2 regions of the Arthrobacter sp. B055-34 genome follow, and region 1 is predicted to be linked to the other one. Evidence: riboswitches for the same ligand, from Rfam matches in the RefSeq annotation. Region 1 holds a riboswitch; the other holds the start of a gene.
What was found. A riboswitch is a leader RNA that binds a small molecule or an ion and turns the genes downstream of it on or off. The one in region 1 is predicted to bind S-adenosylmethionine.

Region 1 (3,396 bases):
GATCCGCAGGCTGTTGCGCACCGTGTCGTAGAGGTCAACCAGCACGCCTTCGCGCAGCAGCCCGTCCACGGCGTCCTCGCCCAGGACATGCTGTAGCGACAGTCGGCGCAGGGCTGCCTTTTCGTAGTTGGCGTAGTGGTAAATGTGCAGGTCTGGATACCGTTCGCGCCGTTGTGCGACGTAGTCCAGGAAGTTGGCCAGGGCTTGGCCTTCCTCCGCACGGTTGTGCGCCCAGAACGGCAGGAACGGCGGCTTGTCCTGCGGGGAGACCGGGTTCTCCACCACGCCGAAAAGGTACTCGAGGCCCCACGTGCCGGCGGCATCCTGCCAGAGCGGATCCCCCTCGAAGTCGAAGAAAATGTCACCCTGACTGGGGCGGGGGAGCGCGGCCAGCGCGTTTTGCTCCAGCACCCGGTAGGAGACCTTATGGGATTCACCGTCTTTGGCCGTGAATTCGACCGATCCGTCCGGCTCTTGGACGCCGGTCTGCATGCGCGCCTGATCCCGCAGCCTGGCTAACGTTCCGCCGGAGTCTTCGCCCGCCGGCAGCGGCATGGCGGCGAAGTCATCGATGGTGCGGATCCCGTCTGCCATCAGCTGGCGCCGGCGCGTGGTGCTCATGTGTGAAACCAGCAGCAGGTCCCGGTGCAGTTTGACCTGCTCGGAGCAGTAATCGCAGCGGCCGCAGGCGGTGTAGCGTTCGTCATTCCAGGCCACGGGATCCGGCTGCCCACGGTGCTGGCCGGTGATGGCCAGGAACCGGGTCCGGCGCTCCTTGAAGGCGGGCAGGATGTCCGTCAGGCTGTGGTTGCTGCGCACGCCGTTACCCAGCACCAGTGTGACCGTGGGGGAGGGCGTGATTCCGGCTTTGGCGAGTTGGTCGCCGTAGGCGGCAAGCTGCAGCAGGGCGGTCACCTTGGCATGGCGGGCCAGCTTGGTGTCATACACCGCGTAACGCAACGTCCCGCCGTCGTTCTCCTTGACGAGGAAATCCGAGCGGCCATGGAAGCTGCCGTCAAAAAACGCTGCCTGGAACACGACATCAGCCCCGGCCTCCAGGGCGGTAATGGATTCGGCGTGCTTGGCAGTCAGCTCCGGGCGGGTGTAGCCGCTGGTTTCGGCAATCTCCACCACGCCGGCCCCGAACCGGTCCTTGAATTCCTGCAGCACCCGGTGCTCATGGACATCGCCGAGCACCGCCGTCCGCTCCAGCATCTCGTCCGGAGCGAAGACGGCCTTGGGTGTGCGGCCCAGCTTCTCGTCCAGCTTCCGCAGCAACTGGTACTCGCAGCCGGCAGCGACCACCAGGTCACTGGCGGTGAAGACCAGTTCCGGTGCGGCGCCGGCTGATTCGGATTCAAGCAGGAACACAAGGCCTCCCGGGCTGACGGTGCCGCCGGCGTCGGAATCCCTGAGCTGATTTCCGGCGTCCGCGGTTGTTGATAGACGTAATTGACTTCTACCAGCCCGGTCTGACAATTTATGACGGTGCTGCGGCGGTTACCTGTCCGCAGGGTCCATTTCCATCCGCACCAGCGAAAAGAATCGGTTGCCAGCGCCGCTGCGGGTGCTGGGAATGAGCAGTTTCGCGTACTTCTCACACCACTGGGCGGTGCCGTCGGAGTCCAGGGCGGCCTTTTGCACAGCGTCGATGTCCTCTGAGAAGAACATCTTCTGTACGCCCTGCTGGCAGAACTGCACCAGGCTGAGCTGGGCTTCAATGTGGATCCGGACATCCACCCATTCGTCAAAGATGCTTTCGTCCGGAAGGCTCGCGGCCTGGTCGGTGTGCTTGCGGTCGTGTTCTGTTGAGTATGTATTCATCATTTCGTTCTCTCGATAGTTCTTGCCCGCACGGGTCCCCCTTAGAACCTCGTCGTTCTGCGAATATGCAGGCCGCTTCGTCATCCGAACCACCCACGAACATGGGGTTGGTGCGTGACCGGTCGGAGCCTTGGCAACACCACCGGCTAGCCGATTGTGTTGCCCGTCACATCTCGTGAAGCACTCCTACTATATGGTCACGGACGCAGATAGCCAAACGATTGCCCACAGGTAAACATCCGGATTGGGCTAAATGTCGCTTCGAGTCGCTGGTTCTCGTCCTGTTACACAGCATGAACAACAGTGCGTGACGCGACGCCGAACCCGTGGCATACTCTCAACAGCTTCAGGAACTGCGGTCGCTAAGCTCCGACTTGGCCGCATACCAACCCCACGCTCTATGGGTGGTTCGGATGACGAAGCGGCCTGCATTCGCCGTTGGCAGATGGTGCGGGCAAGAGCACGCGAAAGGACCGGTGCCCGGCACCGTTTTTCATGACCAGTATTTCCCCTGCACGCCAGGATCTGCGCGTAATGAGCCTCAATGACTACGAGCACGTAGCAGCCGCCCGGAAGGATTTTGTCGATTTCCTCCTCCGCACCGGCCGCGCTGCCGCCGCTCGGTCTGCCGCCGCCAACCCGATCAACACGGGCTCGTGAGGGAGCAAGCCGGCCTGCTGCTCGATACGGATGTGGTGACGGAGGTGCGTAGCGCGGAGCCGCACGCCGCCGTCGTCGATTTCCTGCAGCAGCGCCGACACCTGCGCATCTTCATCTCCGCGCTGACCGTTGGGGAACTGCGTGCCGCGCATGCCCAGCAGGAAACTGCGTCAAACAACGACGACGGCCGCTGGCTTGCGGAGCTGACCAAGCGTTTTGAGGGCTTCATCCTGCCGGTGGACCTGAAGGTCGCGACGGTCTGGGGGCCGATGTCCAGCCGCCCGGATGTTCCGGCCGTGGAGTCGCTGATCGCGGCCACGGCCGTCCGGTACTGCCTGACCGTGGTGTCCCGCAACGTTGCCGGCTACAGCAAGCTTGCCGTGCCGGCCATCGATCCGTGGCAAGTGGGCAGGTACGCCGTGGCGCAGACTGCGGCTCCGGACCATAAGCCCGGATAACGCGCGGTGCTGAGCCAGGGTGGGGAAACAGCGTGGGGAGCCTGCTAAAAAACCGCCAGGGGAACTGTGGAAGCGGGTGGAACTGGATAGGCTTTCCTTATGTTCCGGTACACCTTGCGTCAGATCCAGTACTACGTGGCCGTCGCTGAATCCGGCTCCATCAGCGGCGCTGCACAGGCCTGTCATGTGTCGCAGGCGGGAATGTCGCTGGCCATCAACGAGCTGGAAAAGGCCGTCGGGACCCAGCTCATCGTCCGGCGCAAGGCGAAAGGTATTACCCTGACCACTGCCGGGCGGGGCTTCCTCAAGGACGCGCAGGTGCTCCTGCGCGAAGCCGAGGAGATCCAGGCCCGGATCGAGGAACGGCACGGGGAACTGGCCGGGCCGCTGGCGATCGGCTGCTACACCACGCTCTCGGCGTTCTGGGTTCCGTTGATGACGGCGGGTTTCGCGG
Region 2 (3,396 bases), on a different contig from region 1:
GAACGTCCAGGGCAACATCGTGGTCACCAAGACCGGGCCCTCGATGGCGCGGACGGTATGGGGCAACCCGGAGCGCTACTTCACCTCCTACTGGGAGAAGTACGCGGACCAGGGCTGGTTCCTGGCTGGCGACGGCGCGCGTTTCGACGACGACGGCGACACCTGGATCCTAGGCCGCACGGATGACGTGATCAACATTTCCGGCCACCGCTTGTCCACCATTGAAATCGAGTCCGCCCTGGTCTCGCACCCGGCGGTGGTGGAGGCCGGCGTATGCCCCACGTTTGACGCGAAGACCGGCCACGCCGCAACCGCGTTTGTGGTGCCGGCAGACAAGTCGCTGATCGCTGCGTCCACGGCCGCCGAGCCGACGGTTGAGCAGGCTGCGGCTGCTGCCGAGTTGCGAGCGCATGTTGCGACGCAGATCGGGCCGATCGCCAAGCCGCGCGAGATCGTGTTCGTTCCGGACGTGCCCAAGACCCGGTCCGGCAAGATCATGCGGCGTCTGCTGACCCAGCTGTTCGAGGGCAGCACGTTGGGCGACACCACGAGCCTGCAGAATGAGCCCTGCATTGCGGACATCAAGGAGATCTGCGAGGCGCGGTAGCCCCGGTCCGAGGGGTGGGGCACCGCAGCCGGCCCCACGCCCCGGCCCCGGCCCCGAGGCTGGGCTACCGGGCTCCGGGCCCCCGCTCGAGCCCATGTTTTGAAGGAAGTATCTGGATCATGCCTAGTCACAGCTTGAGCAGGTTCCAAAACATGGACCGTTACGCTTGAACTTGGGCTCGAGCATCCATCGTTCGCGCATCACTCGGCTCAGGCCACTCGACGAACTGCCGCTTGCACCTCGGCCACGACTTTCTCCGGCGTGAATACCAGGTCCTCGAACAGATAGCGCAAAGACGGATAACCGCTCAGGACCGCGGCGTTGTTTCGCTTCCGGTCTTTGCGAAAGGAAACGCGGTCCCAGTGAAAGTCGAAGCCGTCCAGTTCGACGATGAGGCATCGCTCGACAATCATGTCCACGCGTCCAACGCCTCGAACCTGCACCTGAGTTTCTACGTGAAGTCCTGCCGTGCGGAACAGATCCCGGGCAATGACTTCAAGCGGTGAATCGGCATCGTCCCCAATGCTGCTAACCACTTCCCTCCGGACACCGTTCCGCCTACCTGGCAAGAGTTCCAACAGTTGATCCCGGGATACTGCTTTCCGTCGCACTGCCGACTCTGCAATCACCAGTGCTTCCAGCCGGGGACGGCAACGAATGGCATGAAGGACGCAGTCGAGGACTGAGACGTAATTGCCCGGGCCTCGCTCGCCCAACAGCTGCCCGCGGTGCTTGACGAAGGGGCCGGTGTGCCGGCCGTTGTGTGTCCACACATGCACTTGGCCCGGATCCTTAATGGTCCATAAGCCGAGCTCTTTGGCAGCTGAGACACAAGTGAGCAACCCGCCCGGCATCAGCGCAGTCCGGAGAACCGGGTCAGCATTTGGCGTTCCAACGAGTCCCCTCCTCAGCGCAACGATGTCCCCATGCGCGATGGCTGCCTTGATGCGGTAAGACCCGAAGCCCGCCTTGGCCAAGTCCGCGGCTTTGAGCGTACCCCCGTACCGTGCCACATACTCTGCGATGGGATCCACGTTCTGCATAGTCAAGAGGATGTCCAGATATGCAGTCCCACGGCCAGAGTCTCGTCGCAGTTGTGGAAAACATTGTTGATATCCCGCGCACTCGGCAAACTCCCGGGAGAACGCAATGCGGCTAAATATTCTTGGTCGCCGCCGGTAACACTTGCGAGAATAGTCGGGACCATCCCGAGCGGCCGAGAGATCTGGCTCATTGACGCCGCAGCAACCATCCGGACTCCACCGGAGAGGTGCTACCGCCAGAAGCGATGGAGAGAGCGCAAGCAATCTTTGATCCGGATGGCGCAAGGCTGTCCGGCCTGGCGCCCGACGGATCGTCATTGCCCGGGATTCCCGCACATCGCGCCGCGGCGCAGACTTTGAAGGAATTCGCCATGAGCACCAACACCTCGGTCAGCCAGATCGCTGATCTCGAAACCCCGCTGAAATTCGCCTATTGGGTCCCGAACGTTTCCGGCGGCCTGGTGGTTTCCACCATTGAACAGCGCACCAGCTGGGACTTCGACTACAACAAGAAGCTGGCCCGGATCGCCGAGAACTCGGGCTTCGAGTACGCCCTGACCCAGACCCGCTACGCCGCCAGCTACGGCGCGGACAAGCAGCACGAGGCCACCAGCTTCTCGCTGGCCCTGCTCGGCGCCACCGAAAAGCTCAAGGTCATCTCCGCTGTCCACCCGGGCATGTGGCATCCCGGCGTGCTGGCCAAGTTCATCATCACGGCGGACCACCTCTCCGGCGGCCGCGCTGCCGTCAACGTTGTCTCCGGCTGGCTCAAGGACGAGTTCGTGAACTTCGGCCTGGAGTGGCTCGAGCATGACGAGCGCTACGTCCGCACCGAGGAGTTCATCCGGGTGCTGCGCGGCCTGTGGACCGAGCAGGAGTACTCGCAGGCCGGCAAGTACTACAACATCAACAACTTCACCCTGAACCCGGCGCCGCTGGACGTCCCGGGCCGGGCGCACCCGGAGATCTTCTTCGGCGGCAACTCCACCGCCGCCCAGGCCGCCGCCGGCCGCACCGCCGACTGGTACTTCTCCAACGGCAAGGACCTGGCGGGCTTCGAGGACAACATCTCCGGCGTCACGGCCGCCGCAGCCGCCGTCGGCCGCACCCCGAAGTTCGGGCTGAACGGCTTCGTCATCGCCCGCGACACCGAAACCGAGGCCAAGGACACCCTGCGCGAAATCGTGGAGAAGGCACACCGCCCCGCCGTCGAAGGTTTCCGCGCCGCAGTCCAGGAAGCCGGTGCTTCCACCAAGGACGGCAAGGGCATGTGGGCCGATTCGAGCTACGAGGACCTGGTCCAGTACAACGACGGCTTCAAGACAGGACTTATAGGTACGCCGGAGCAGATTGCCCAACGTATCGTGGAGTTCAAGAAGATCGGCGTGAACCTGATGCTGACCTGCTACCTGCATTTCCAGGAAGAGGTCGAGGCCTTTGGCCGCAACGTCCTGCCGATCGTCCGCGAACTCGAGGCAGACCTGGCCCGCAAGAACGGTACCGAGCTGAACACGGACCTGCTGCCCGAAACCAACTTCGAAGGAGCCACTCTTTAATGGCTGAACGCACATTCGGCTTCCGCACCCGTGCCCTGCATGCGGGTGGAACTCCCGATGCCGAGCACGGTGCCCGCGCCGTACCGATCTACCAGTCCACGTCCTTCGTCTTCAAGGACACCGACGACGCCGCCAACCTCTTCGCGCTGCAGAAGTACGGCAACATCTACTCGCGGATCGGCAACCCCAC

Region 2: linked by a shared signal. The riboswitch ahead of sfnG (dimethylsulfone monooxygenase SfnG) and the one ahead of AC5RWO_RS08110 (hypothetical protein) in region 1 are both predicted to bind S-adenosylmethionine.

The regions. Positions count from the first base shown of each region.
Region 1 is NZ_JBNHFQ010000003.1:449,155-452,550, reverse strand. Features, by position in the region: gene AC5RWO_RS08115 (TM0106 family RecB-like putative nuclease) at 1-1,371, opposite strand, end outside; gene AC5RWO_RS08110 (hypothetical protein) at 1,501-1,827, opposite strand; SAM riboswitch class IV at 1,838-2,005, opposite strand; SAM riboswitch class IV at 2,169-2,291, shown strand; gene AC5RWO_RS08105 (hypothetical protein) at 2,359-2,484, shown strand; gene AC5RWO_RS08100 (PIN domain-containing protein) at 2,481-2,942, shown strand; gene AC5RWO_RS08095 (LysR substrate-binding domain-containing protein) at 3,042-3,396, shown strand, end outside.
Region 2 is NZ_JBNHFQ010000015.1:44,563-47,958, reverse strand. Features, by position in the region: gene acs (acetate--CoA ligase) at 1-607, shown strand, start outside; gene AC5RWO_RS20495 (DUF559 domain-containing protein) at 817-1,143, opposite strand; SAM riboswitch class I at 1,808-1,902, shown strand; gene sfnG (dimethylsulfone monooxygenase SfnG) at 2,022-3,206, shown strand; gene AC5RWO_RS20485 (O-acetylhomoserine aminocarboxypropyltransferase/cysteine synthase family protein) at 3,206-3,396, shown strand, end outside.